Regions from separate parts of the Pseudomonas sp. BIGb0558 genome, predicted to be linked through region 1. Evidence: predicted binding sites of a transcription regulator. Region 1 holds the regulator's gene; the other holds the start of a gene.
The links. Region 1 encodes FliA, which starts transcription of late flagellar genes. Its sites were predicted from a motif close to CTAAAGTTTNNNNNNNNNNNGCCGNTAA; they were not measured.
Positions count from the first base shown of each region.

Region 2: the regulator FliA is predicted to act here: its motif matches at 4,056-4,083, upstream of flgM (flagellar biosynthesis anti-sigma factor FlgM).

Region 1 is NZ_JANUEW010000011.1:86,594-101,364, reverse strand. It holds gene M2400_RS15670 (Rap1a/Tai family immunity protein) at 151-534, shown strand; gene M2400_RS15665 (hypothetical protein) at 617-1,780, shown strand; gene M2400_RS15660 (DUF2802 domain-containing protein) at 1,814-2,209, opposite strand; gene M2400_RS15655 (chemotaxis protein CheW) at 2,210-2,695, opposite strand; gene M2400_RS15650 (CheW domain-containing protein) at 2,768-3,580, opposite strand; gene M2400_RS15645 (ParA family protein) at 3,732-4,520, opposite strand; gene motD (flagellar motor protein MotD) at 4,572-5,459, opposite strand; gene M2400_RS15635 (flagellar motor protein) at 5,668-6,408, opposite strand; gene M2400_RS15630 (chemotaxis response regulator protein-glutamate methylesterase) at 6,408-7,529, opposite strand; gene M2400_RS15625 (chemotaxis protein CheA) at 7,579-9,804, opposite strand; gene M2400_RS15620 (protein phosphatase CheZ) at 9,816-10,604, opposite strand; gene M2400_RS15615 (chemotaxis response regulator CheY) at 10,623-10,997, opposite strand; gene fliA (RNA polymerase sigma factor FliA) at 11,168-11,908, opposite strand; gene fleN (flagellar synthesis regulator FleN) at 11,905-12,738, opposite strand; gene flhF (flagellar biosynthesis protein FlhF) at 12,845-14,161, opposite strand; gene flhA (flagellar biosynthesis protein FlhA) at 14,173-14,771, opposite strand, start outside.
Region 2 is NZ_JANUEW010000013.1:84,946-99,716, reverse strand. It holds gene flgD (flagellar hook assembly protein FlgD) at 1-215, opposite strand, end outside; gene flgC (flagellar basal body rod protein FlgC) at 232-684, opposite strand; gene flgB (flagellar basal body rod protein FlgB) at 688-1,095, opposite strand; gene cheR (protein-glutamate O-methyltransferase CheR) at 1,330-2,157, opposite strand; gene M2400_RS17510 (chemotaxis protein CheV) at 2,201-3,133, opposite strand; gene flgA (flagellar basal body P-ring formation chaperone FlgA) at 3,214-3,978, shown strand; gene flgM (flagellar biosynthesis anti-sigma factor FlgM) at 4,121-4,444, shown strand; gene M2400_RS17495 (flagella synthesis protein FlgN) at 4,493-4,960, shown strand; gene M2400_RS17490 (flagellar brake protein) at 5,056-5,805, shown strand; gene M2400_RS17485 (MFS transporter) at 5,866-7,254, opposite strand; tRNA gene M2400_RS17480 (tRNA-Arg) at 7,597-7,673, opposite strand; gene M2400_RS17475 (hypothetical protein) at 8,011-8,238, shown strand; gene M2400_RS17470 (PA3371 family protein) at 8,259-8,438, shown strand; gene M2400_RS17465 (Arc family DNA-binding protein) at 8,873-9,199, shown strand; gene mgtE (magnesium transporter) at 9,307-10,749, opposite strand; tRNA gene M2400_RS17455 (tRNA-Arg) at 11,089-11,165, opposite strand; tRNA gene M2400_RS17450 (tRNA-Arg) at 11,238-11,314, opposite strand; tRNA gene M2400_RS17445 (tRNA-Ser) at 11,423-11,513, opposite strand; gene csrA (carbon storage regulator CsrA) at 11,576-11,764, opposite strand; gene M2400_RS17435 (aspartate kinase) at 11,951-13,192, opposite strand; gene alaS (alanine--tRNA ligase) at 13,288-14,771, opposite strand, start outside.

The sequences.
Region 1 (14,771 bases):
AAACTGTCAACTATTACAGTATCAGCCACCGTTAAAGCAACTCATACTAAGGGGTTATAGAACTGTATATGACGGACAGAGGTTACGATTACCAAACCGTAACAACGGTGCATTAACCTGCCGCCGACCCTTGACCCTGGAGCGCGGCAGTTGAAACGGACTTCAATCCTGATAGCCCTGAACCTTTGTGTGTTTTCCCTGACGGCAACAGCCAGCGACGAGGCTGCTGACTACCTCGCAGCCTGTCGCGAAGGCAGGAAGCTGACCCTGGATGCACCACCCTCCTACAAGGCCGCCTATTGCCTCGGCATCACAACAGGTGTGTTCGACACCTTAAAATACATGGACGAATTCACCCCCCGAAACCGCCGACTCTGCATGCCGGAACGTCTGGAGCCGGGGAGCCTGGTCGATATCGTTCTGGCATACAGTGAGAAGCACCCTGCGGCAGGGCGATTTGGTACGGCTCGACTGGTGAGGGGCGCAATTGCCGAGCGCTATCCCTGCTTGAAAAAAGACAAGGACACCCTCTAGCAAACGCTACAGTGGGCGATGTATAGCAATTATATCTTTCAAGGTATAGATTATCCCGAACCCGATAGTTCAGGATAAACCCATGAGCCCTACCCGCCCGATTCTCAGTCGAAAGCTACTCGCCGAAGCGCTCGCCCGTGATTTGGCGGGCGAGTCATTTGCCGATTACAGCTCCGGCATGTTCCTCGCGGCCCCGCGCCGTACCGGCAAGAGTACGTTCCTGCGCAACGACCTGATCCCCGAATGCCGGGCTCGCGGCTGGCTGCCGGTTTACGTGGACCTTTGGATGAATCGCGAAATCGACCCCGCCGAGCTGATTTCCGGCGCCATCGGCAAAGCCCTGGGCGAGTTCGAAAGCGCGGTGAGCAAAGCGGCCAAGAAGGCAGGTATCGAGAAGATCAGCTTGCTGCGCACCTTGAGTTGGGATTTCACCAAACCTCAACTGCCCGCCGGCACCACGCTCGCCCATGCCCTGGACGTGCTGCACCAAATCTCGGGGCAAATGATCGTGCTGATCGTGGACGAGGCCCAGCATGCCCTCAACAGCGAAAATGGCGTGAACGCCATGTTCGCGCTCAAGGCGGCACGGGACCATCTCAACGGCGGCAGCACGGCAGACGGCCTGCGACTGGTCTTCACCGGGTCCAGCCGGGACAAGCTGGCCAACCTGGTACTCAAGAGCAAACAACCGTTTTTCGGCGCCCACATCACGCCATTCCCGTTGCTGAGCCGCGACTTCGTGGAGTTCGTGACGGACCTGTGGAACCAGCGCCTGGCCGCGACCAACCAGTTCAACCTTGAGGATATGGACTACGCATTCCAGCTCGTCGGCCGACGCCCCGAAATGCTCAACAAACTGTTGACCGAAGTCAGCGTGGGCCTTGGCGAAGCCAGCAACCTGGGCGAATTGCTGAGGACCGGGGCACTCAATCACCAGGCCGGAATCTGGAGCGACTACGAGAGCGCCTACAACGACCTGTCACCCTTGCAACAAGCAGTGCTGGAAGTGATGGGCGAACGAACCCTGGGCAAGCAAGCGTTCTCGCCTTTTGCGGAAAAAACCTTCCAGGATATAAACAGCAAATTGGAACTGGCCCAGGCTGAGCCAAACGCCAGCACGCCAAACGTTCAGAAAGCCCTGGAAGTGTTGCGGGAGAAGGAGTTGGTCTGGAAAGCCAACCGTGGCGAATACGCCCTGGAGGACTCGACCATGGCCGAATGGCTGAGCAACCGGCATCAGCTATAAGCTGCAAGCAACCCCGCTTGCAGCCCGTAACCTTCAGTTGCTCTTGTGCAACTTGCTCATCAACTGCGCCTCGGCCTGGGTCAACCCGCAGGACTGGGTCAGCTCATCTACCGTGGCGCCCATGCCCACCAGCTTCGCCGCCTGGGCGAACGACAGGCTCGACGGGTCGCGCTGCTCCAGTGCCGACAGTTTGTCCGGCAACGGCGCAAGCACCGCACGCAGCTCGTGCACTTCATCGCCCACACGCACAGCGCTCTGCTGGAAGTTGTCGACCCGCTTGGCCAGCTCCAGGATCCGCCGGTCGCGCACAGCGTCGCGCTCGACCTGTCGAGAGGCCAATTCCCGTTGCTGGCGCACATAGCGCAGCAGGAAGCCCAGGGTCCCGGCCCATAGGATGGCCAGGACGATCACCGCTACCTCAAGGAACAATCAGATATTCTCCAGGTCCTGCCACTCTTCTTCGCTCATCATCTTGTCCAGCTCAACCAGAATCAGCAGTTCGCCGTTCTTGTTGCAGACACCCTGGATGAACTTGGCCGATTCTTCGTTACCGACGTTCGGCGCGGTCTCGACTTCAGATTGGCGCAAGTAAACGACTTCCGCCACGCTGTCGACCATGATCCCGACCACTTGCTTGTCGGCTTCGATGATCACGATACGGGTGTTGTCGTTGACTTCGGTCGGCACCAGGCCAAAACGCTGGCGGGTGTCGATCACGGTCACCACGTTGCCGCGCAGGTTGATGATGCCCAGCACGTAGCTTGGGGCACCCGGAACCGGAGCGATTTCGGTGTAGCGCAGGACTTCCTGCACGCGCATCACGTTGATGCCGTAGGACTCGTTATCCAGCTTGAAGGTGACCCATTGCAGGATTGGATCATCCACCAGACCTTGTGCGGACACTGACTTGTTCATACTCCAGACCCCTTCAAATACCGTTGGTTACGGTGTGTGTTCTTGGGCAGCGCCTGGGCGCTGCGCTTGTTATCAAGTGCGTTTGTTAAGCGGCATATCCTTCACCGCGCCACTGGCAATCAGCTCCGCCAGTTCGGCGACATCCAGCAGCGCGCACATGTGCTCGATCACAGTGCCCGCCAGCCATGGTCGCTGCCCGCGGTGGCTGCGCCATTTGATTTCGTTGGGGTCCAGGCGCAACGAGCGGCTGACTTGATGCACCGCCAGCCCCCATTCGTAGCCCTGGACCGAAATAACGTATTGCAGGCCCTGGCGGAAATCATCCCGGTAGCGATCGGGCATCACCCAACGCGCAGTGTCCAGTACCTTCAGGTTGCCCTGCTGGCTCGGCAGGATCCCGAGGAACCATTCCGGCTGGCCGAACAACGGCGTCAACTCCTGGCCTTCCAGGGAGTAGATCGACCCCAGGCACACCAGCGGCACCGCCAGGGTCAGCCCGGCGACGTCGAACAGCAAACATTCGAACGGCTCGGCGGCCCACGCCGGGCGACCATCGCCCTGCACCGGCGGCGGGGTGATGCTCGGCGGCAGGTGAACCTCAACCACCGGCTCCACCACCACGGGCGCAATCACCGCCACAGGCTCAACAGGCACGGGCACGGGTACGGCAACCGGGACGGCTACGGGAACCACCAACGCATCACGGGCCTGTTCTTCCAGGACCGCCAATTGAAACTCGTCCAGAACCGCTGGCTCAGGCTCGATAACCTCATCGAGGATCAGGATCGGTTCCGGCATTTCCTCGGTGGCGTCCTGGAGCAAGGCGTCCAGGTAGGACTCCAGCGCCAGTTGCGGCCGGGTCTTGAAATCAACGGGACGGTTCATCTGTATGCCCACGCGCAAGCCCCATCAACCCTGTATTCAGAGGTTATCGGCCTGTGGGTGTCCGGACTTGAATCGGGAGCCGGTTTTGCCAGGAAAACCGCGGCGTCTGCATCGCTGGCAAGCCAGGCTCCTACAGGGATGTTTAGGGTCATCACGCCACCTGCGCCACAAGTTGTTGGGACAACAGGTGCTTGAGCAACGCCCGGTACGCCAGCACACCACGGCTCTTGCCATCGAATTGCGACGGCGTAAGCCCGGCCCGACTCGCATCCCGCAGGCGCGTGTCCACCGGGATGTAGCCCTGCCAGATGGTGTCCGGATAGGCATCGCGCAATACGCGCAAGGTGCCGAGGGAGGCCTGGGTGCGGCGGTCAAACAGGGTCGGCACGATGCTGAACGGCAGCGCCTGTTTGCGCGAGCGGTTGATCATTGCCAGGGTGCTGACCATGCGCTCCAGGCCCTTGACGGCCAGGTGCTCGGTCTGCACCGGGATCACCAACTGTTGGCTGGCGGCCAGGGCGTTGACCATCAGCACGCCCAGCAACGGCGGGCTGTCGATGATGGCGTAGTCGAAGTCCTGCCACAGCTGCGCCAGGGTCTTGGCGATCACCAGGCCCAGGCCGCTTTGCCCCGGCGACTGGCGCTCAAGGGTGGCCAGGGCGGTGCTGGAGGGCAACAACGAGATTTTTTCATTGCTGGTAGGCAGCAACAGTTGGCCCGGCAAATCGGCCGGCACGCTGCCCTTGTGCAGGAACAGGTCGTAGCAACTGTGTTCCAGCGCATCCGGGTCGTAGCCGAAATAGCTGGTCATGGAGCCGTGGGGGTCCAGGTCGACCACGACCACACGCTTGCCGGCCTCGGCCAGCAAGCCGGCCAAGGCGATGGACGTGGTGGTTTTACCGACACCACCCTTTTGATTGGCAACTGCCCAGACTCTCATTCGGATTGTTCCTCCCGGCAGGCACAGGCTCGACCGAGAAATTGCATGGGGTTATAGAGCCGGTGACGGAGAATTGACGGCACTCCCGCGAACCGGCGCCTTTACGGGCGCTGGTGCAGTTTGTGTGCCAGCCCGCTTCAAGGCGGCATCCGGTGTTGCATTGGCCGTGCCGGTACCGGTCAGGCTGCGGCGCACATCCAGGTTGCGCGACACCACCAGCACCACCCGACGGTTGCGTGCACGGCCTTCAGCGGTAGCGTTATTGGCCACCGGCTGGAACTCGCCGTAGCCCACCGACGCCAGGCGCCCGGGGTTCACGCCCTGCATCGCGAGCATGCGCACAATGCTCGCCGCGCGGGCCGAAGACAGCTCCCAGTTGGTCGGGTATTGCGCGGTGCTGATGGGCAGGTTATCGGTGAAGCCTTCCACGTGGACCGGGTTTTCAAACGGTTTGAGGATCGCCGCCACCTTGTCGATGATGGTGAATGCCTGGTCGCTGGGCATCGCATCGGCGCTGGCGAACAGCAGGCTGGAATTCAGCTCGATTTCCACCCACAACTCGTTGCCACGTACGGTCATCTGGTTGGAAGCGATCAAATCACCAAAGGCTGCGCTGATGTCATCGGCGATGCTTTTCAGCGGGTCGCTGGTGCCACCGATGCCGGCGGCGGTTTCATCGCTGTCGTTGACCAGCGGCTTGGCCGGGGTCACGGTCTTGGGGCGTTCTTCGCCGATGGGAATCGGCTTGAGCGCGCGGTCGGCGTCGTTGAACACGCCGATCAGCGCCTGGGAAATGACTTTGTACTTGCCTTCGTTGATCGAGGAAATGGAGTACATCACCACAAAAAACGCGAACAGCAGCGTAATGAAGTCGGCGTAGGACACCAGCCAGCGTTCATGGTTGACGTGTTCTTCAGGCTCGCGGCGGCGACGGCTCATAGAACCTCCCCGAGTTTTTGGGTATAGGGCTCACCGTGGCGAGCGAGCTTGCTCGCGCTGGGGCGCGAAGCGGCCCCAACAAGCTCACCGCTGCTCTCCTGCCGAAGCCGAGTAGCCCGTGTTGGGGCTGCTGCGCAACCCGACGCGAGCAAGCTCGCTCGCCACAAAAAGCCCGTTCGCCAGCGGGAAGCCGTATCGATATCCATCATCAATCCATGAAGCCCTGGAGCTTCAATTCGATGGAGCGCGGGTTTTCACCCTCGGCAATCGAGAGGATGCCTTCGAGCAACATCTCGCGATAACGCGACTGGCGCATGGCGATGGACTTGAGCTTGCTGGCCACCGGCAACAACACCAGGTTGGCACTGGCCACGCCGTAGATGGTGGCGACGAACGCCACGGCAATCCCGCTGCCCAGCTGCGACGGGTCGGCCAGGTTGCCCATCACGTGGATCAAGCCCATCACCGCACCGATGATGCCGATGGTCGGCGCGTAGCCGCCCATGCTTTCAAAGACTTTGGCAGCGTTGATGTCGCGGCTTTCCTGGGTGTAGAAATCCACTTCCAGGATGCTGCGGATCGCTTCCGGCTCGGCACCGTCCACCAGCAATTGCAGGCCTTTGCGCGCGTAGCTGTCGGGCTCGGCATCGGCCACGCCTTCCAGGCCCAGCAGGCCTTCCTTGCGCGCCGTGAGGCTCCAGTTGACCACGCGGTCGATGCCACCCGGCAGGTCGACCCGTGGCGGGAAGATGATCCAGATGAGGATCTGCATCGCGCGCTTGAACGAGCTCATGGGCGACTGCAGCAACGCCGCGCCCACGGTGCCGCCGATCACGATCAACGCCGCCGGGCCGTTGGCCAGGGCACCCAGGTGGCCGCCTTCGAGGTAGTTGCCGCCGATAATCGCGACAAACGCCATGATGATGCCAATCAGGCTCAATACATCCATTAGAGGCAGGCCTCCACCAGATGCTTGCCGATGTCGTCCAGGCTGTAGACGGCGTCGGCCAGGTCGGCCTTGACGATGGCCATGGGCATGCCATAGATCACGCAGCTGGCTTCATCCTGGGCCCAGATCGCGCTGCCGCCCTGCTTGAGCAGGCGTGCACCTTCACGGCCGTCGGCGCCCATGCCGGTCAACACCACCGCCAGAACTTTGTCGCCGTAGGACTTGGCCGCCGAACCGAAGGTGATATCCACACACGGTTTGTAGTTCAGGCGTTCGTCACCCGGCAGGATTTTGATCGCGCCACGGCCGTCGACCATCATCTGCTTGCCGCCAGGGGCCAGCAGCGCCAGGCCCGGACGCAGGATGTCGCCATCCTCGGCCTCCTTGACGCTGATGCGGCACAGCTTGTCCAGGCGCTCGGCGAAAGCCTTGGTGAACGCAGCCGGCATGTGCTGAATCAACACGATCGGCGCCGGGAAGTTGGCCGGCAGTTGGGTCAACACCCGCTGCAAGGCAACCGGGCCGCCCGTGGACGTACCGATGGCCACCAGCTTGTAGGCTTTGCGCTTGGGTGCCGGCGAATGCGCGGTGGGCGCAGTTGCACGCACAGGAGCCACAGCCGGACGCGCAACCGGCGCAGGTGCCGGGCGCCCAAAGGTGCTCGGGGCTGACGGTGGTGGCGTAACAGGCGCTGGCGCCGGCGCACTGAACAGGCTGCGACGGTTGCTGCGGGAGATGCTGTGCACCTTCTCGCAGAGCATCTGCTTGACCTTCTCGGGGTTGCGCGAGATGTCTTCGAAATTCTTCGGCAGGAAGTCCACCGCGCCCGCGTCCAGCGCATCCAGGGTGACCCGGGCGCCTTCGTGAGTGAGCGAGGAGAACATCAACACCGGGGTCGGGCAGCGCTGCATGATGTGCCGCACCGCCGTGATGCCGTCCATCATCGGCATCTCGTAGTCCATGGTGATCACGTCCGGCTTGAGGGCCAGGGCCTGATCGATCGCCTCTTTGCCGTTGGTGGCCGTGCCGACCACCTGGATATTGGAATCCGATGAAAGAATTTCCGAGACGCGGCGGCGGAAGAAACCTGAATCGTCCACCACCAGGACCTTGACTACCATAAACACTCCGTTAGGCAGGGCGAGGGACAACCGCCCTGCCCGGGCCGAATCAAATACGCCGTGCGGCGTAACGCTTGAGCATGCTCGGAACATCGAGAATCAGCGCGATCCGACCGTCACCGGTAATGGTCGCACCCGACATGCCCGGGGTTCCCTGCAGCATTTTGCCCAAAGGCTTGATGACCACTTCTTCCTGGCCCACCAGTTGATCGACCACAAAGCCGATACGCTGGGTGCCCACGGAAAGAATCACCACATGGCCTTCGCGCTGCTCTTCATGCTTGGCCGAAGCCACCAGCCAACGCTTGAGGTAGAACAGTGGCAACGCCTTGTCGCGCACGATCACCACTTCCTGGCCGTCCACCACGTTGGTGCGCGACAGGTCGAGGTGGAAGATTTCGTTGACGTTGACCAGCGGGAAGGCAAAGGCCTGGTTGCCCAGCATCACCATCAGGGTCGGCATGATCGCCAGGGTCAACGGCACCTTGATGACGATCTTCGAGCCCTGGCCCTTGGTGGAGTAGATGTTGATCGAGCCGTTGAGCTGGCTGATCTTGGTCTTCACCACGTCCATGCCCACGCCACGGCCCGACACGTCGGAAATCTCGGTCTTGGTGGAGAAGCCCGGGGCGAAGATCAGGTTGTAGCACTCGGTGTCGGTGAGACGGTCGGCGGCGTCCTTGTCCATCACGCCACGCTTGACCGCGATGTTGCGCAGTACCGCCGGGTCCATGCCTTTGCCGTCATCGGTGATCGACAGCAGGATATGGTCGCCTTCCTGTTCGGCCGCCAGGATCACTTTGCCCTGGCGACTCTTGCCCGAGGCTTCGCGCTCTTCAGGCGTTTCGACGCCGTGGTCGACGGCGTTGCGCACCAAGTGGACCAGCGGGTCGGCCAGGGCCTCGACAAGGTTTTTGTCGAGGTCGGTTTCTTCACCCACCAGTTCCAGGTTGATTTCTTTCTTGAGCTGGCGTGCCAGGTCGCGAACCAGGCGCGGGAAGCGGCCGAAGACTTTCTTGATCGGCTGCATCCGGGTCTTCATCACCGCGGTCTGTAGGTCGGCAGTGACCACGTCGAGGTTCGACACGGCCTTCTGCATGGCCTCGTCGGCGCTGTTCAGGCCCAGGCGCACCAGGCGGTTACGCACCAGCACCAGTTCGCCGACCATGTTCATGATGTCGTCCAGGCGTGCGGTATCAACCCGCACGGTGGTTTCGGCTTCACTGGCCGGTTGCTTGTCGGGAGCCGGGGCAGCGGCGGCACGCGCAGGCGCGGGAGCCGGGGCAGGTTTGGCAGCCACCGGCGCAGCAGCGGCCTTGGCGGCCACCGGAGCCGGCGTTGCCACCGCAGCGGCGGCACTGACAGCCGGTGCAGCAGCACCGGCCACTTCCGTGAACTTGCCCTTGCCGTGCAGCTCATCCAGCAAGGCTTCGAATTCGTGATCGGAGATCAGTCCATCGGCGGCCGGCGCGGCGGCAACGGCAGCGGCAACCGGTGCGGCAGCGGTTGCAGTCGCGGCAACTTCCGGCAGCGCATCGGCGGCAAACGAGCCTTTGCCGTGCAACTGGTCCAGCAGCGCTTCAAATTCGTCGTCGGTGATTTCATTGCTGGCAGGCGCCGCGGCTTGCGTCGGCGCTGGCGCAGCGGCCACCGCGTCGGGGGCAAACTGGCCCTTGCCGTGCAACTGGTCGAGCAACGACTCGAACTCGGCGTCGGTAATGTCTTCAGTGGTCGGCACCATGGCCGGCGCACTGGCTGCGGGCGCTTCGGCTTCGGCCTTGACGGCGTTCAGCGAGTCCAGCAGTTGTTCAAATTCGCTGTCGGTCACGTCGCCCGCAGGCTCGGCGACCGGTTCAGCCACCGCTTCCACCACCGGCGCGTTGGCCGCAGGTTCCGCCAGGCGCGCCAGGGCGGCCAGCAGTTCCGGCGTGGCCGCAGTGATGGGTGCACGTTCGCGCACTTCACTGAACATGCCGTTGACCGCATCCAGCGCTTCCAGAATCACGTCCATCAGTTCCGAGTCGACGTGCCGCTCACCCTTGCGCAGGATGTCGAACACGTTCTCGGCGATGTGACAGCACTCCACCAGCTCGTGGAGCTGGAGGAAGCCGGCGCCCCCTTTTACAGTGTGAAAACCGCGAAAAATTGCATTGAGCAGGTTCGCATCATCCGGTCGGCTTTCCAGCTCGACCAGTTGTTCGGACAGTTGCTCTAAAATTTCGCCGGCCTCTACAAGGAAATCCTGAAGGATTTCTTCATCGGCGCCGAAGCTCATGGGTGTGCTCCTTAGAAGCCTAAACTGGACAGCAAATCGTCTACGTCGTCTTGCCCGGATACAACGTCTTCACGTTTATCGGCATGAATCTGCGGACCTTCACCCTTGGCGAGGTGTTTTTGTGGATCTTTTTCAGAAAGGATCGCTTCGCGGTCATGTTCGATGCCGGCAAACCGGTCAACCTGACCCGCCATCAACACCAGTTTGAGCAGGTTGCTTTCCACTTCGGTGACCAATTGGGTCACGCGCTTGATCACCTGACCGGTGAGGTCCTGGTAATCCTGGGCCAGCAGAATGTCATTGAGGTTGCTGGAAACCGTGCGGTTTTCCTGCTCGCTGCGGGACAAAAAGCCCTCGACCCGACGCGCCAGTTCACGAAACTCTTCAGCGCCCACTTCCCGACGCATGAACCGGCCCCAATCGTTGCTCAGGGCCTTGGCTTCACTGGCCATGCCGTTGACCAGAGGCGTGGCGTTTTCCACCAGGTCCATGGTGCGGTTGGCCGCCGCCTCAGTCAGCCTGACCACATAGGACAGGCGTTCGGTGGCATCAGTGATCTGCGAGATTTCTTCGGCCTGGGGCATGTGCGGGTCAATCTGGAAATTGACGATCGCACTGTGCAACTCACGGGTGAGCTTGCCCACTTCCTGGTACAGGCCGCGGTCACGGGTCTGGTTGAGCTCATGGATTAACTGCACCGCGTCACCGAACTGGCCTTTCTCAAGGCTTTCGACGAGTTGATGAGCATGTTTTTTCAGGGTCGACTCGAAGTCGGCCTGCGATGATTCTTTATGCTCCATAGCTCCCCCGTGGCAGCATCAATGACCGATGCGTTCGAAGATTTTTTCGATCTTCTCTTTCAAGGCCAGTGCAGTGAATGGCTTGACCACGTAGCCGTTGACCCCGGCCTGGGCGGCTTCGATGATCTGTTCACGCTTGGCTTCAGCGGTCACCATCAGCACAGGCAGGCTGCGCAGTTTTTCATCAGCGCGCACGTGGCGCAGCAGATCGATACCGGTCATGCCCGGCATGTTCCAGTCCGTTACCAGAAAGTCGATGCTCCCGCTGTTGAGGATCGGAATCGCCGTAATGCCGTCATCCGCCTCGACCGTGTTAGTGAACCCAAGGTCACGCAACAGGTTTTTTATGATCCGCCGCATCGTTGAGAAGTCATCAACGATGAGGATTTTCATGTTCTTGTCCAATTCGACCTCCAAGCAGTCTTAAACGCGCCCAGCACCTGGGCGCGCCATATCAATCAACAGGCGTTACACAAAAAGGACTACCGGGGGCGCACCACGGGCCAAGCCCGTCCGGGCGCAAGGCCTGGACGGTATCGTTCGCAGTGTCCCCACACTGCCTGTCAGCGCGCTCGCCACTCTCCCAAACGCCCCCGCAAGCGGGCTGCGCACTGGCTGTGTAACTGGCTGACCCGCGATTCGCTGACTCCCAGGACCTCACCGATTTCCTTGAGGTTCAGCTCTTCGTCGTAGTACAGCGCCAACACCAGTCGCTCACGCTCCGGCAAATTGGCAATCGCGTCCGCCAGCGCAGTCTGGAAGCGTTCATCTTCCAGATCGCGCGACGGTTCGAGATGGGCACTCGCGCCGTCCTCGTGCAACCCTTCATGTTCGCCGTCCTGTAAAAGGTCGTCGAAACTGAACAGGCGGCTGCCCAAGGTATCGTTCAAAATCCCGTAGTAATCGTCGAGACTCAATTGGAGTTCGGCCGCAACTTCGTGATCTTTAGCGTCGCGACCGGTTTTTGCTTCAATTGAGCGAATTGCGTCACTCACCATCCGCGTATTGCGGTGCACGGAACGCGGCGCCCAATCACCTTTACGCACTTCATCGAGCATGGCCCCACGGATACGGATACCCGCGTATGTCTCGAAACTTGCGCCCTTGCTCGCGTCGTACTTGGTCGACACTTCGAGCAAGCCGATCATCCCGGCCTGGATCAAGTCCTCGACCTGGACGCTGGCTGGCAGGCGTGCCAGCAAGTGATAGGCAATGCGCTTGACCAGAGGCGCGTAGCGCTCGATCAACTCGACCTGACTGTCACGTGCCGACTTCTTGTAAAGGTTGTAGCCGCTGGCTGTCATAGCACCGGTCCTGCGCTCGTCTGATGCACCAAACGCTCGACGAAAAACTCCAGATGCCCCCGGGGATTGGCGGGCAACGGCCAGGTATCGACCTTCTGGGCAATAGCCTTGAACGCCAATGCGCACTTCGAACGCGGGAACGCTTCATAGACCGCACGCTGCTTTTGCACGGCCTTGCGTACGCACTCGTCGTAGGGAACTGCGCCGACGTATTGTAAGGCGACATCGAGGAAGCGATCCGTGACCTTGGTCAACTTGGCGAACAGATTGCGCCCCTCTTGCGGGCTTTGAGCCATGTTGGCCAGTACGCGGAAGCGGTTCATGCCGTAGTCACGGTTGAGCAGTTTGATCAGGGCGTAGGCGTCGGTGATCGAGGTGGGTTCATCGCACACCACCAGCAGCACTTCCTGGGCTGCGCGCACGAAGCTGACCACGGACTCGCCGATCCCGGCGGCGGTGTCGATCACCAGCACGTCGAGGTTGTCGCCGATGTCGCTGAACGCCTGAATCAGGCCGGCGTGTTGCGCCGGGCTCAGGTGCACCATGCTCTGGGTGCCGCTGGCAGCCGGCACGATACGAATCCCGCCGGGGCCCTGCAACAGCACGTCGCGCAGCTCACAGCGGCCTTCGATCACATCGGCCAGGGTATGTTTGGGCGTCAGTCCCAGCAGAACGTCGACGTTCGCCAGACCCAGGTCAGCATCCAGCAGCATGACCCGACGGCCAAGCTCTGCCAGGGCCAGGGACAAATTCACTGACACGTTAGTTTTCCCGACGCCACCTTTGCCGCCGGTCACCGCGATCACCTGTACGGGATGCATGCTGCCCATTTTATTTCTTTACCTTGTCTTGCTTAGACGCAGGCTACATAAGTTGGCCGCGGGAACTGCTGGCAGACCATCGATGTAGATACTTTGCACTGTGTTCATGTTGACCTCAGCCGACTCGTTTGTTCGGGCTGTGGTAGAGGTCAGCGAACATGTCGGCCATCGCTTCCTCACTGGGTTCTTCCTGCATTTGCACGCTGACAGCCCGGCTGACCAACTGATGACGGCGCGGCAGATGCAAATCATCCGGGATCCGCGGCCCGTCGGTCAGGTAGGCGACCGGTAATTCATGACTGATAGCCAGGCTCAATACTTCACCCAGGCTCGCCGTTTCATCCAGTTTAGTCAGGATGCAGCCCGCCAGCCCGCAGCGCTTGTAGCTGTGGTACGCGGCGGTCAATACCTGCTTCTGGCTGGTGGTGGCAAGTACCAAATAGTTTCTGGATTTGATCCCGCGCCCGGCGAGGCTTTCCAGCTGCATGCGCAGGGCCGGGTCGCTGGCTTGCAGGCCGGCGGTGTCGATCAGTACCACGCGCTTGCGCAGCAGCGGGTCGAGGGCATTGGCCAGGGACTGGCCCGGGTCGACATGGGTCACCGGCACATTGAGGATACGGCCCAGGGTCTTGAGCTGCTCCTGGGCGCCGATGCGGTAGCTGTCCATGCTCACCAGGGCGATATTCTGCGCGCCGTACTTGAGCACATAACGCGCCGCCAGCTTGGCCAGGGTGGTGGTCTTGCCCATGCCGGCAGGACCGACCATGGCAATCACGCCGCCTTCTTCCAGGGGTTCGATTTCCGGGGTCACGATCATCCGCGCCAGGTGAGCCAGGAGCATGCGCCAGGCCTGCTTGGGGTCTTCAATCTGGGTGGTCAGTTGCAGCAGGTCGCGGGACAACGGGCCAGACAGGCCGATGCGTTGCAGGCGACGCCACAGGTTGGCCTGTTGCGGCTGGCTGCCCTGCAACTGGTTCCAGGCCAGGGAGCCCAACTGCACTTCCAGCAATTCACGCAGGCCGTTGAGCTCAAAACGCATCGAGTCGAACACACGCTGGTCCACCGTCGGCGCCGGGGCGGGCGCAGCAGGACGCGGCGGTTCAACGAAGGTCGGCTCTACCAGAGGCTCGGACGCCGTCAGCGGCAGGCCGGCAAACAGCTGGCGATTGGTGGTGGCATCGCTGTCGCCACGCATGCTCAGTTCAGCCTGGGCCGAGACAATGCGCGAAGCGGTCTTGCGCAGCTCGTCTTCCAGTTCCATGTTCGGCACACGCGGCGCCAGGGCCGAGGGCTTGTAATCCAGGGCAGCCGTCAGCTCGACGCCGCCGGCAATACGACGGTTACCGATAATCGCAGCGTCGGCGCCCAATTCATCACGTACCAGTTTCATGGCCTGACGCATATCGGCGGCGAAAAAACGCTTCACTTGCATATCCCACTACCTCAGCCGTTGGGCCCTACTGTCGCGACGATAGTCACTTGCTTATTGTCAGGAATTTCCTGGTAAGCCAATACATGCAAATTCGGAATAGCCAGGCGTCCAAACCGCGACAACATCGCCCGCACCGGCCCTGCTACCAGCAGGATCACCGGATGACCTTCCATTTCCTGGCGTTGGGCGGCGTCAATCAGTGAACGCTGCAGCTTCTCGGCCATGCTTGGCTCCAGCAACACGCCTTCATCAGCGCCCTGCCCTGCCTTCTGAATACTATTGAGCAATATTTGTTCCAACCTTGGTTCCAAGGTGATCACAGGCAGCTCGGAGTCAAGCCCTACAATGCTTTGGACGATTGCACGCGACAATCCGACGCGCACCGCGGCCACCAGCGCGGCAGTATCTTGACTCTTGGCGGCATTGTTGGCGATAGCCTCGGCAATGCTGCGAATGTCCCGCACCGGCACCTGCTCGGCCAGCAGCGCCTGCAGCACCTTGAGCAGTTGCGAGGTGGACAACACCCCAGGCACCAGCTCTTCGGCCAGCTTTGGCGAGGCCTTGGCCAGCAATTGCAAGAGTTGCTGGACTTCTTCGTGGCCGATCAACT
Region 2 (14,771 bases), on a different contig from region 1:
GCCACGAACGCGCCATTGTCCTGGGGCGACAGCGGGTCCTGGTTTTTCAGCTGGGTCACCAGCAATTGCAGGAACGCATCCTTGCCCATCGCCTGGTTGCCCGTCGCCGAGCTGACGGCGCTGTCAACACTGGTGTTATCTGTCGCCGTCTTGACCTTGGAATTGAAAAGGTCCTGGACCGCCGTGTTGGTCGAACTGGTATCAACAATGGCCATTATTTGGCGCCCCTTATCACTGACCCAGGGTCAGGACTTTCTGCATCATGGTTTTGGCGGTGTTCATCATTTCCGCGTTGGTCTGGAACGAGCGGCTGGCGGAAATCATGTCAGCCATTTCCTCGACCACATTGACGTTGGGGTAGTACACGTACCCTTTGGCGTCGGCGGCGGGGTGATTCGGCTCGTAACGGGCTTCGAGGTTGCTCTGGTCTTCGACTACACCGAGCACCTGCACGCCCTGGCCTGCGGCATCCTGGTTCTGGAACAGCGAATCGCCGCTGCCGCTCTGGCCGCCTTGGCCGCCCTGAAACATGGTGGCGAACACCGGGTGCCGGGCACGGTAGGTCTGGTCAATGCTCGAGGACACGGTCTCGGCGTTGGCGATGTTACTGGCGACGGTGTTGAGGCGCGTGGTCTGGGCGCTCATGCCACTACCGGCAATATTGAAAACACTGGCGAGGGACATGGCTTACTCTCCACGCAGGGCTGACATCAGCCCTTTGAATTTGCTGTTGAGCAGGGTGAAGCTGGCCTGGAAGTTCACCGAGTTCTCGGCGTAGGCCGATTGCTCCAGCTGGGCGTCCACGGTGTTCTGGTCGATCGACGGTTGCATCGGCGTGCGATACAGCAGTGACTCGTCACCATTGCCCAGGCCCTGCGCTTCGATATGACGGCTGTTGGTCATATTCAAGGCGAAGGTGCCGTTCTTGGTCTTGTCTTGCTGGGCGGCGAGCACAGCAGAGAAGTCCAGGTCCCGAGCCTTGTAGTTCGGGGTGTCGGCGTTGGCAATGTTGTTGGCCAGGACTTCGGCACGCTGGGCGCGGAAGCCCAGGGCTTGTTCGTGGATACCGAGCGCTTTATCGAAGCTGATGCTCATGGCGGAAACCTTTAGGGGCTGACCTGCTTTTCGTAACAGGGTTATAGCAATCGGCATGCCAATTCTCTCGAGGCCCGTATTACAAGGGTTTGCGAGGAAATTGCCGGCGGCAATGCCAGAAAAGCGGCAAAGGGTTTCCGCGAAACGCCAGTAAAGCGGCAATGACGGCTTGCCGCTTTGCGGCCATAAAAAAAGGGAGGCCTGTGCAGGCCTCCCTTTTTGCTCAAGCATTCATCACTTGGCCTGGTAGATGATCCCAGGGCTGCACTGCACCATCTGGTAATGATCCGGCAAACCGTTCAGCGCCTCGGACGCGCCAAGGAACAGATAACCGCCGCGCTTGAGGGTGCCGTGGATGCGCAACAGAATGTCTTTCTTCACCTCGGCCGAGAAGTAGATCAGCACGTTGCGGCAAAACACCATGTCGAACTTGCCCAGGCTGGCGTAACTGTCCAGCAGGTTGAACGAGCGAAACTCCACCCGGCTCTTGATCGGCGCCTTCACCGCCCAACGCCCCGCACCCTTGGGATCGAAGAAGCGCTGCAAGCGCTCCTGGGACAACCCGCGCCCCAGCGCCAGGCTGTCGTATTCGCCGGTCTTGCAGTTGGTGAGCATGGTGCCGGACAGGTCCGTGGCCACGATTTGCGCCCCGGCCTTCAACTGGCCCATGTTGGTCCGCTCGAACTCGTCGATGGACATCGAAATCGAATACGGCTCCTGCCCCGACGAACAGGCCGCCGACCAGATACGCAGGCGCTGGCCCGGAGCGGCCTTGATCGCCTCCGGCAGTACCTTGTTCTTGAGCACTTCAAACGGATAGGTGTCACGAAACCATAAGGTTTCGTTGGTGGTCATGGCATCGACCACCATCTCCTTGAGCCCGCTGCGTGGCTGGCCCTGGATCCGCTGCACAAGTTCCCCGAGGGACTTGATGCCTTGCTGCTCCATCAGTTTGTTGAGACGGCTGGATACCAGGTACTGCTTGTTTTCACCGAGCAATATGCCACAGGCTTTTTCCAGGAAGACCCGGAACTGTTCGAAATCCAAATTACCCGTAGACAATGATACCGCCTCTTAAATCGTGTGACCGCCAGGGAAAAAGCCCCTAGCCGTGATCTGCTGCCTTGATCCGGTCGACTACCCGGGATGCCAGGTCATCAGGACGGAATTTGGCCAGGAAGTCATCGGCACCGACCTTCTTGACCATCGCCTGATTGAATACACCGGACAACGAAGTATGCAGGATGATATGTAGTTTTTGCATGCGTGGGTCGTTGCGTATCTCGGCCGTGAGGGTGTAGCCGTCCATTTCCGGCATCTCGATGTCGGAGATCATCATCAGGAATTCTTCTTCCGGCTTCTTGCCCTCATCCACCAGCTTGCGCAGGTAATCCAGGGCCTGGCGACCGTCATTGAGCGCCACCACTTCAACGCCAACCGTTTGCAGGCAACGGGACACCTGCTTGCGCGCCACCGAGGAGTCGTCCACCGTCAGCACCCGCAGCGAGATCGCCTTGTGCGCGGTCTCGGCGTCTACTACGCCGACCGAAATCGCCTCCGAGGTCGGGGCCACTTCGGCGAGGATTTTCTCCACGTCGATGATTTCCACCAACTGGTTGTCGACCCGCGTCACGGCCGTGAGGTAGTGATCGCGGCCGGTGCCCTTGGGCGGCGGATGAATCTCTTCCCAGTTCATGTTGACGATGCGCTCTACCGAGCGCACCAGGAACCCCTGGGTCTTGGTGTTGTACTCGGTGATGATCACGAATGGACTTTCGCGGTCCTGCAAACCCGCCGAACCGGTGGCCATGGCCAGGTCAAGAATCGGGATGGTCGCGCCACGGATGTTGGCCACACCACACACCACGGGACTGGACTTGGGCATTATTGTCAGCTTGGGACACTGCAGCACTTCCCGAACCTTGAAGACGTTAATCCCGTAAAGCTGCTTGCCGTCCAGACGGAACAGCAGCAACTCCAGGCGATTCTGCCCCACCAGCTGTGTGCGCTGGTTTACTGAATCCATTACACCGGCCATGCCCAGACTCCTACGCTAAAACTTAGGGGTACGACGCGTACCCAACACTAAACGGCACGAGCTTTGCTTTTTTATTGGCCATGGACATCAAAACGACAGTTTCCCGACGCCTCCGATCCCCACAGTACCGCAGATTGCTCTGCGTCTCGATGGCGTTGCTTGCCTTGGCGGCGGGCCAACCGGCCCGTGCCGATAACGTCACCTTGCCTGATCTGCTTATCGGCGTCACTCAAGGCTTTCTTGAGTTCACTGTAGAAGATTATCTGGCCACCACACAGACGCCCGGGCGCTATGAAATCCAGGTCAACCAACTGGATCCGCGCCTGCGCATGCCCATGTGCGACAGGGAATTGACGGCCTCCCTGGAAAGCCCGGCCCAACCCATCGGGCGCGTGACCGTGAAGGTGCGCTGTGAAGGCGCCTCGCCCTGGACGGTGTATGTGCCGGCCCAGGTCAAACTGTTCCGCGACGTAGTCGTAGTTACCCGGCCACTGAAACGCACTGGAATCATTGGTTATGAGGACGTTGCGATGCGTGAACGGGACATCAGCCTGATCACCCAGAGCTACCTCACGTCCGTCGACCAGGCCATCGGGCAGAAACTTACCCGACCAATGGTCACCGATCAGGTGATTACCCTGGTCAATCTTGAACAGGCCGAAGTGGTGCGCAAAGGTGACCAGGTGGTGATTTCCGCCAGCAGCGGCGGCCTGAACGTAAAAATGCCGGGGGAAGCCTTGTCCAATGGCGGCATGAGTGAACAGATTCGCGTCAAGAACCTCAATTCCAACCGCGTGATCAAGGCCCGGGTGACTGCACCGGGGCAGGTTGAGGTGGCTTTATAGATCGCTGGCATAGGACGCCAGCTTTTCCTACACTGTGCCCACAGCAGCATCGTGCCTAGGTTTATTGTCAATCGAGCCTAAAGTTTGTCCGGGTATGGCCGAAAACATGGCAAGCGTCCAAATACCCAGAGGTTTTTTTAACATGGTCATCGATTTCAGTCGTTTGAATAACGCCCTGCCAACGCCCGGCTCTTCGCGCACCAGCGGTGCCAAAGACGGCGTTGAAGCCAAGTCCCAGCCTCTGCCTGCCAAGACAGAACAGGCCGGTGCCAGCCAAAGCGGGGAATCGGTACACCTGAGCAATGAGGCTCAACAGTTGCAGAAGGTCACTGACTCGCTGAGCGATCAGCCGGTTGTCAATAAAGCCCGCGTGGCCGAATTGAAGCAGGCGATTGCCGATGGCAGCTATAAGGTCGACAGCAACCGTGTAGCCAGCAAGCTGCTTAACTTCGAAGCCGAGCGCTAGGCAAAGGCCTGCGCCAGGCTTTTGGACGCTTAAACCCCAAGGCCAGCCATGCACGACGAAAACTTGCTACAACTGATCATTGAAGATTTGGCTCCCGCACAGCAGTTGCTGGAGTTACTTCGGGAAGAATCCCTGGCCCTGTTCGGCCGCGACATGCGCATGCTGGAAGAAATTCTGGCGCGCAAGCAATCGCTGATCGTCCTACTGGAACAACACGGCAAGAAACGCAGCCAGATTCTCGTCAGCCTGGGCCTGCCTGCCGACCACAAAGGCCTGGAGCAACTCGCCAGCCACTCCACGGTCGGCGACCAGTTGCTGGCCCAGAGCAAAGAACTCAACCAGTTGCTGACCCTGTGCCAGGAGACCAATACCGTCAACGGCCAGGCGATCCAGCTTCAACAAGCCACGACCGCCAATCAGTTGCGTATCCTCCACGGCGGCGAGCCTCCGGCCCTCTACAACGCTCAAGGCTCCACCTCACGCCTGGCCAAGCCAAGCACCCGCAGCCAAGCCTGAAACCAGTTTGAGCGCGCCCTATCCAAGGCGCGCCACATGCTGGCAAAATGACAGCACTTGCGTGTAGTCGTATTTTGTCTGGAGATGGAAGAACCGTGTTCAACACCCTTAACGCGGAAGATGCTCCGCAGCCACCCAAGGTACTCACCACGCCGCTGGAAATCGCGGGCACCTTGCGGATGCTGCAAGAGAGCCACGACCCGCTGATCATCACCTTCCACGAACGCAACCAGCGCTTTCAAAGCTACCTGGTCGAGGTCGACCGGGACAGCAAGTCGCTGGCCCTGGACGAAATGATCCCGCGTGACGGCGAACGCTACCTTGAGAATGGCGAAGCTTTCCGTATCGAAGGTTTTCACGATGGCGTGCGGGTGGCCTGGGAAAGCAACGGCACCCTGACCCTTGACGAAGCCGGCGGCCACCGCATTTACCGCGGCAGCATGCCCGACGAAGTGATCTACCATCAGCGCCGCAATGCATTCCGCGCCGCCCTGAAGCTGGCTCAACTGGTAGGCGTCGAGCTGGGTGGCGATAAACTCAAGGCGCCCATCAGCGGCAAGCTGCTGGATATTTCCGCCACCGGCTGCAAATTGCGCTTCGAAGGGGATATTTCCGAGCGCCTGCAACTGGGCCAGGTCTACGACCGCTTCATCGCGGCCCTGCCATTTGGCAGCATGACCACGTCGGTGGAACTGCGTTACCTGCACTTTGAAGAAAGGATCAACACCACGTTCGCCGGCGTGCGCTTTCACAACATGAGCGGCCTGGTGCAGCGTCAGGTCGAGCGGTTTGTTTACCAACTGCAGCGTGAAGCGCGCCGGTTTGACAAGGACGACGATCTTTAAGCAGTAAAGGTCGCGACAAAAAAACGGGCAGTTCCTCAAGGGAACTGCCCGTTTTTGCTTTCAGGGGCGCGCCCTGCTCAGGTCATGGGGGTGATCATCCGGATCGGGATGCTCCGGGGGTTCGGTGACCGGTGCCGGCTCATCCTCCACCGGCTCGGGACCTGCCTCGGGCCCAGGGTCTGGAACGGCGGTCTGCATCTGATCCTGAACCACCTGCTCGTCCACACGTGGGTCGAGGCACGCCACCAGCGGCGAACTGGACATGCTGTCGGGCATCGCCACGTGGTGCAGCGGTGCGTCATCCACCTGATGCAGGTTGGTGACCGCCTTGGGCCGAATGCGCCAGACCAGGATCAACGCACACAGGCTGAAAAACGCGTACAGCATATGGCTGCCAAACAGCTTCATCACCACACCGGCCAACAGCGGGCCGATACTGGCGCCAACACCGTAAGTGACCAGCAGCATGGCCGTGAGCGACACCCGGCGATCACCCTCGACGTGGTCGTTGGAAAACGCCACGGCCAACGGATACAGGCAGAACTGCACCAGGGAACACAGAAAGCCGGCAACAAACAGCACTTCCAGCGGCACCTGGCTCATGATCGCCAACGGCAACGCGGCCACCGCCAGGCACAGGGCGAAGCAGCGAATCAACAGCGCGCGGTCATAGCGGTCAGACAACCAGCCCAGTGGCCACTGCACCAGCAGCCCGGCGAAAATGCAGCTACCCATGAACAGACCGACCTGCTCGGTGGTCAGCCCCTGCTGGGACGCGTAGAGCGGCGCCAGACCATAGAACGAACCCACGATCAGCCCGGCGCCCAACACGGTACTGAGGGACTGCGGCACCCGCTTGATAAAGAAGCGCGGCTCCATCGGCGCCGGATGCAAGGGCGCCGGGTGAATGCGACGAGTCATCGCCACCGGCACCAGGCACAGCGCAAAACACAGCGCGACCAGCATCAGCAACTCAAGCCCCAACTGCGGGTGCATCACAAGGATCAACTGGCCCAGCACCAGGCCCAGGTACGAGGCGATCATATAACCGCTGAACACCACGCCCCGCTGCTTGGCGTCTGCCTGCTCGTTGAGCCAGCTCTCGATCACCATGTACTGGCACATCATGCCGAGGCCGACGATCATCCGCAGCACGATCCAGGCCGGCAGCCAATTGATCAGGCCATGCCCGAGCACGGCCGCGCCGACGATCCCGGCGCAGGTGGCATAGGCGCGGATATGCCCGACCCGGGCAATCAGGCGGTGACCGATCTTGCCCCCCAATACCAGGCCAAAATAGTTGGCAGCCATCAACGCACCGACCCACAGGCTGTCGACGTGGTCTGCCGCCAGGCGCAAGGCCAGGTAAGTACTGAGCAGGCCGGAGCCAATCAGCATCATCAGGGAAGCAAAATAAAGGGCTCGAAAAGATTTCCAGATCTGGCGCATCGGCGTTCCGAGCGGCTCCTTGCAGTGGGGGTTCAGGGCTGCCGGAATGATAGTCCCGCGTCGTCAGGTCCGGACAGCCAAAACATGCGCTTGCCGGGGATTATTTTGCTCATGCCAATTGGCTACGTGTCAGACGCTCCGCAATGACCTGCGAGGTACACGATGCAGACGAATACTTGCGCCGCCCCGCTCTTGCCTCCCGTGTGAACCTGAAACGCCGGCAAGGTTCGGTTGGTGTTTGAAAAGACGGGTGCGCGCTGGGGCTCGGCCACAAAAAAGCCCCGCCAGATAAATCTGATCGGGGCTTTCTGACGTTTCGGCCGCGAGGCAGCAACGGTTATTTGGTGTCCCAGGGCCGGTTCGAACGGCCAACCTTCCCCTTAGGAGGGGGATGCTCTATCCAATTGAGCTACTGGGACTAATGACAGCCAACCGGCCATGGGCGCGGCGACGGACGGCGTGCATGTTAACGGCGCAGGTGAATTTTGTCATGTCGTCCGTGGGCTTTTTGAGTGTAGGCCTAAGCCCGTGACACCAGGTCGCATCTCACTCAATGATTGCGGGCAGTTCGCGACCATCGTGCAAAATGCACTCCCCCAAAATGCCATCATTGCAAATTGCAACATCGATGCAACTTGGACAGTATTTAACTATTTGATTTTAAAGGATTTATTATCAAATAAAGACTGGCACGACGCCTGCAATCCTTTATCCTACAAATACAGTCCGGCCCAGCCACCTGCGGAGAACATGCCCATGAACAGCGCACTTCTACTAGCCCTCAATACCGTTGCATTGGCTGCGCTGGTGATGTTCCATTTTCAATCCAGCACCTCTGATGACGCGGCGCAGGTCAGCCAGGCGATCCCCCATCACCTGCAGCAACGCCCGCAACTGGCAGTCATGAAGCCGAACATGCAATCACCGCTGCAACTGACCCAGGGCACCCAAGCTGCCCCTTCGACTGAACACTGGGTTTTCTGAACCGCTTACCGGAGTATTCCATGACCAAGTCTGCCTGGCTGTTTCTGACACTGGCCCTGGCCGCTGCCGGCCTCGGCCTGAACGTAGTGTCGCAAGATGCACAGACCGTCGCCTTCGTCGTCGCCGGCGTGTTTGGCAGCCTGTGGGTACTGGCAATCATCATTGGGCGCCGTATCAAATTCGACCCCGTACTGCGCTGAACCCCTCCGTTCGTCCCCCTCCCCAATAGCTGCCACAGCTTGGTTCACTCGTCTGAACAGCAGACCATATGTCGCTCCGACCTCGTAAATTGGCAATTTGCCACTAATCTTAAAGTTAAGGGCAAAAGGCCATATTGCTATAGGATGTGCGCCCGAAAAGCCTTTTGCGCCTAGGGCCCGCGGCCTTGACCCCCGTTTGGGTGCAACCGTAGGAAAGTTTTCCAACCAGTCCGCAAATTTTGAAATGAGTACTGGCATAAAGCCGGTAGCCGGTTCAATATTTGTCACAGAATTGACGCCAAGGAACTGGCAAATCTGAGGCATGATGCGGCCTCTTTGCAATTCAGGTTGAACATTTGGCAGCAAGTCTTGTCCTAACATGCATCTTGCGGCCAATTCCAAAAACCGCTCCCCTGAACTAACCGGTTAAATATATGCGCCCATTGAAACAGGCAATTTATTCCAGCCGTACGGCTGACAAGTTCGTCGTACGTCTGCCAGACGGAATGCGGGAACGCATTGCCGAGGTGGCTCGCAATCATCACCGCAGCATGAACTCCGAAATCATCGCACGCCTGGAACAAAGCCTGATTCAGGAAGGTGCGCTGGGCGACGAGCTGAGCATGCGCCTCGACAGCCCCGAGCTGTCACTGCACGAACGCGAACTGCTGCAGCGTTTTCGTCAGCTCTCCCACCGCCAGCAAAATGCTCTCGTCTCGCTTATCGCCCACGACGTTGAGGCAGCCGCAGAAGCCAACTGATTGGCAACCGAAAGCTGAAAGCCAGCCACGAGCTGGCTTTTTTTTGCCTGGGATTTGGGAAAGGGACATGGATCAAGGGGCTGACGCCCCTCGATCAGAGGAAAGGATCAAAGCAGGAAGATGGTTGCCAAGCCCAGGAAGATGAAGAAACCACCGCTGTCGGTCATCGCAGTGATCATCACGCTGGCACCCATGGCCGGGTCTCGCCCAAGGCGCACCAAGGTCATTGGAATCAGAACACCCATCAGGGCCGCCAGCAGCAGGTTAAGCGTCATGGCCGCGGTCATGACCACTCCAAGGGACCAACTGCCATACAGCAGGTACGCCACGATACCTATGACGCCACCCCACACCAGGCCGTTGATCAGCGCGACCGCCAACTCCTTGCGCATCAAGCGCTTGCCATGCCCGGTACCCACCTGATCCAGCGCCATGGCGCGTACGATCATGGTGATGGTCTGGTTACCCGAGTTACCGCCAATCCCCGCCACAATCGGCATCAGTGCAGCCAAGGCCACCAGCTTCTCGATGGAGCCTTCAAACAGCCCAATGACCCGTGATGCAATAAACGCGGTGATCAGATTGACCGCCAGCCAGGCCCAGCGGTTACGCAGGGACTTCCAGACCGACGCAAAGATATCCTCTTCTTCTCGCAGACCGGCCATGTTGAGGACTTCGCTTTCGCTCTCCTCACGAATCAGGTCGACCATTTCATCGATGGTCAGGCGACCGATCAGCTTGCCGTTCTTGTCGACCACCGGGGCCGAGATCAAGTCATAACGCTCGAACGCCTGGGCGGCGTCGTAGGCGTCTTCGTCGGGATGGAAACTCACCGGGTCACTGGCCATGACGTCAGCGACTTTCTTCTCCGGGTCATTGACCAGCAGGCGCTTGATCGGCAGCACGCCCTTGAGAATGCCTTCGTAATCCACCACGAACAGTTTGTCGGTATGGCCTGGCAGCTCCTTGAGGCGGCGCAGGTAACGCAAAACCACTTCCAGACTGACGTCTTCGCGGATGGTGACCATCTCGAAGTCCATCAACGCACCGACCTGCTCCTCGTCGTAGGACAGCGCCGAGCGCACACGCTCACGCTGCTGGCCGTCGAGGGTTTCCATCAGCTCATGGACGACATCACGCGGCAGCTCGGAAGCCAGGTCAGCGAGTTCGTCGGCATCCATGTCCTTGGCGGCAGCCAGGAGTTCATGATCGTCCATGTCGGCGATCAGGGTTTCACGGACCGAGTCGGATACTTCGAGGAGGATGTCGCCGTCGCGATCGGCCTTGACCAACTGCCACAGGGTCAGGCGGTCATCAAGCGGCAAGGCTTCGAGGATGTAGGCGACGTCGGCGGAGTGCAGGTCATCGAGCTTGCGTTGCAGCTCGACGAGATTTTGCCGGTGAACCAGGTTCTCGACCCGGTCACGGTTAGGGCCGTCCTGGCGGTGCGTCAGGTCTTCGACCACACGCTGGCGCTGCAGCAACTCGACGACTTGGGCCAGGCGATCCTGCAGGCTTTCTTGTGTTTTCTTTACTTCAACTTCGGTCATAGGCGAACTCCACTCCCAGCAGCGGGGCACGCCGGAAGGATCAATCAGTCAATTCATGATTGGTAGAACGGGGTACTGAGTAACTACTGGGTAAGTCCATGGAGGTGTTCCACAAGCCCCGGCGGGGCTGACGGGCGCAATGATACACCGGGCGGCCGCTTTTAACGTCAAAAAACTGGAAAGAACAAGCGCTTGCGACACAAAGCTGAGCATTGGCCGCACCTATGAACTGCGACGACGCAGCGCGAAAGGAAAACACATGGGCGAGAGAAAAAGTCGCCGCGGGAAATAAAAACCCCAGACGGCAAAAAGCCCGCACTAGGCGGGCTTTTTGTTGTTTGGTGCACTCGACAGGATTCGAACCTGTGACCGCTCGGTTCGTAGCCGAGTACTCTATCCAGCTGAGCTACGAGTGCAGATTGTGTTTTTAGACCAGATCACAACTGGTTGAAGCCAAGCTACCTGCATTGCTGCAACTAACTCTTAAATGGTGCACTCGACAGGATTCGAACCTGTGACCGCTCGGTTCGTAGCCGAGTACTCTATCCAGCTGAGCTACGAGTGCATTTGTTGCCGCGCATTATAGGCCGTTCAATCTCTATGTAAAGCTATTTTTTCGTTTAGTTTCAACAACTTAGCGAAAAAACCAGATTGCAACGTACTAAGCAAATAATGGCGGAGAACGGGGGATTCGAACCCCCGACACCCTTTTGAGGTGTACTCCCTTAGCAGGGGAGCGCCTTCGGCCACTCGGCCAGCTCTCCGCAACACGGGGCGTATATTAACCAGCTTCATCCCCGTTTGCAAACATAAAAAACGATAAAAATTAATGGCTTGGTTCTTCGTCCTTCTCTTTCTTGATCCGCAGGTAGATTTCCTCGCGGTGGACAGCCACCTCTTTCGGAGCGTTAACCCCGATACGCACTTGATTGCCTTTGACGCCGAGCACGGTCACGGTGATTTCGCCATCACCAATAATCAGGCTTTCTGCGCATCGACGAGTCAGAATCAGCATACCTTTCTCCTCACGCATTTCATTTCGGGAACAACAGTCTGCAAAAAAAAGGCATTCGACCTACAACCAAATGGCCGTAGCCCTACCCGCCTAAGTATTGTCGAGCACAGGTAAAAGAACAGGCCTTCACCACGCGCCCGACAAAAAAATGAAAGGCGCGGATAACCGCGCCTTCCTGGCAACGCTTCACTCGCCCTGTCGGGCCGGAGCGTCCAGCTCAAAAGCGGTATGCAGTGCGCGCACGGCCAGTTCCAGGTACTTCTCTTCGATCACCACCGACACCTTGATTTCCGAGGTGGAGATCATCTGGATGTTGATGCTTTCCTTGGCCAGGGCCTCGAACATGCGGCTGGCCACGCCGGCATGGGAACGCATGCCCACGCCCACGATCGACACCTTGGCAATCTTGGTATCGCCAACCACTTCACGGGCGCCAATCTCGCTCGCGGTGTTCAGCAACACCTTCTGCGCCGCATCGTACTCGTTGCGGTGCACGGTGAAGGTGAAATCGGTGGTGTTATCGTGCGCAACGTTCTGCACGATCATGTCGACTTCAATGTTTTCGCCGCTGATTGGCCCGAGAATCTTGAAGGCCACGCCCGGGGTGTCTGGCACGCCACGGATGGTCAGCTTGGCTTCATCGCGGTTAAAAGCGATGCCGGAAATGATCGGCTGTTCCATGGATTCCTCTTCATCAATAGTAATGAGGGTGCCCGGACCCTCCTTGAAGCTGTGCAGTACGCGCAGCGGAACGTTGTACTTGCCGGCGAACTCAACGGCACGGATCTGCAACACCTTGGAACCGAGGCTGGCCATTTCCAGCATCTCTTCAAAGGTGATCTTGTCCAGGCGCTGGGCCACGGACACAACCCGTGGGTCGGTGGTGTAGACGCCATCCACATCGGTGTAGATCTGGCATTCGTCAGCCTTCAGGGCTGCCGCCAGCGCCACGCCGGTGGTGTCGGAACCACCACGACCAAGGGTGGTGATGTTGCCGTGCTCGTCGACGCCCTGGAAACCGGCGACAACCACCACACGACCGGCCTTCAGGTCAGCGCGAATCTTCTGGTCATCAATCTGCAGGATGCGCGCCTTGGTGTGGGCGCTATCCGTCAGAATGCGGACCTGGTTGCCAGTGTAGGACACCGCCGGCACACCACGCTTGTTCAGCGCCATGGCCAGCAACGCGATGGTCACCTGCTCACCGGTGGAAATGATCACATCCAGCTCACGGGGAACCGGTTGTTGATCGCCACTGATTTGCTTGGCCAGATCGATCAGGCGATTGGTCTCGCCGCTCATGGCCGACAGCACCACCACCAGGTCATCGCCGGCATCGCGGAATTTCTTAACCTTGTCGGCGACCTGCTCGATTCTTTCGACAGAGCCGACCGAGGTGCCTCCAAATTTCTGTACGATCAAAGCCATTTCTAAGCCGCCTCAGCCCGTAAAGGGGCGCCTATTATTCAATCAACCAGCACTGACCGAGCCCGTGACTAGACCACGGGCTCATTAACAGCGTCTTAAATACCTGCCTCGACAAACGGCACGGTCAGGGCCAGGGCCGCGTCCAGGGCACCGGCGTCTACACCACCGCCTTGCGCCATGTCCGGACGACCACCGCCCTTCCCGCCCACTGCCGCGGCGGCTTGCTTCATCAAATCACCGGCCTTGAGTTGGCCAGTCAGGTCCTTGGTTACACCGGCAACCAGAACGACCTTATCCTCATGGACACTGCCGAGCAGGATCACTGCGCGGCCGAGCTTGTTCTTCAACTGATCGACCAAGGCCAACAGCGCCTTGCCATCCTGACCGTCCAGGCGCACGGCCAGGACCTTCACGCCTTTGACGTCCAGGGCGGAAGCCGACAGGTCATCGCCCGCCGCGCTGGCCGCCTTGGCCTGCAACTGCTCCAGCTGTTTTTCCAGCTGACGGTTGCGCTCCAGTACACCGGAGAGCTTGTCGATCAGGTTGTCGCGGCTACCCTTGACCAGGCTGGCCGCTTCCTTGAGTTGTTCTTCAGCCGCATTGAGGTAGGCCAGGGCCGCAGCACCGGTGACCGCTTCAATACGACGCACGCCGGAAGCCACACCGCCTTCGCTGATGATTTTCAGCAGGCCGATGTCGCCGGTACGGCTGGCGTGGATACCGCCACACAGCTCCACCGAGAAGCTGCCGCCCATGCTCAACACGCGAACTTCGTCACCGTACTTCTCGCCGAACAGCGCCATGGCGCCTTTCTGCTTGGCAGTCTCGATGTCGGTTTCTTCGGTTTCCACCGGGGTGTTCTTGCGAATCTCGGCGTTGACGATGTCTTCCAGGGCCTTCAACTGCTCAGGCTTGATCGCCTCGAAATGACTGAAGTCAAAGCGCAGGCGCTGACTGTCCACCAACGAACCCTTCTGCTGCACATGCTCACCCAATACCTGACGCAACGCAGCGTGCAGCAGGTGAGTGGCCGAATGATTCAAAGCAGTTGCATGCCGTACGTCGGCATCTACCTGAGTGTCCACCGGCGCGCCGACAGTCAGGTTGCCCAGCACCAGCACGCCGTGATGCAGGAAAGCACCACCTGTCTTGGTGGTGTCGCGCACCTCAAAGCGGCCGGACGTCGAGCTCAGGAAACCACAGTCACCGACCTGGCCACCGGATTCGGCGTAGAACGGGGTCTGGTCGAGGACTACAACCGCCTCGTCACCTTCGTTCAGCACGTCGACCGACTTGCCGTCTTTATAGATAGCCACGATCTTGGCCGAGCCAACGGTGGCCTCATAACCAATGAACGAAGTCGCTACATCAACCTTTACCAGGGTGTTGTAGTCCAGGCCAAAGGAGCTGGCGGAACGGGCACGGACGCGCTGGGCTTCCATCTCACGCTCAAAGCCTGCTTCGTCGATGGTCAGCTCGCGTTCGCGGGCGATGTCGGCGGTCAGGTCCATCGGGAAACCGTAGGTGTCGTAGAGCTTGAACACCACGTCGCCCGGCACCACGGTGCCTTTAAGCTCGG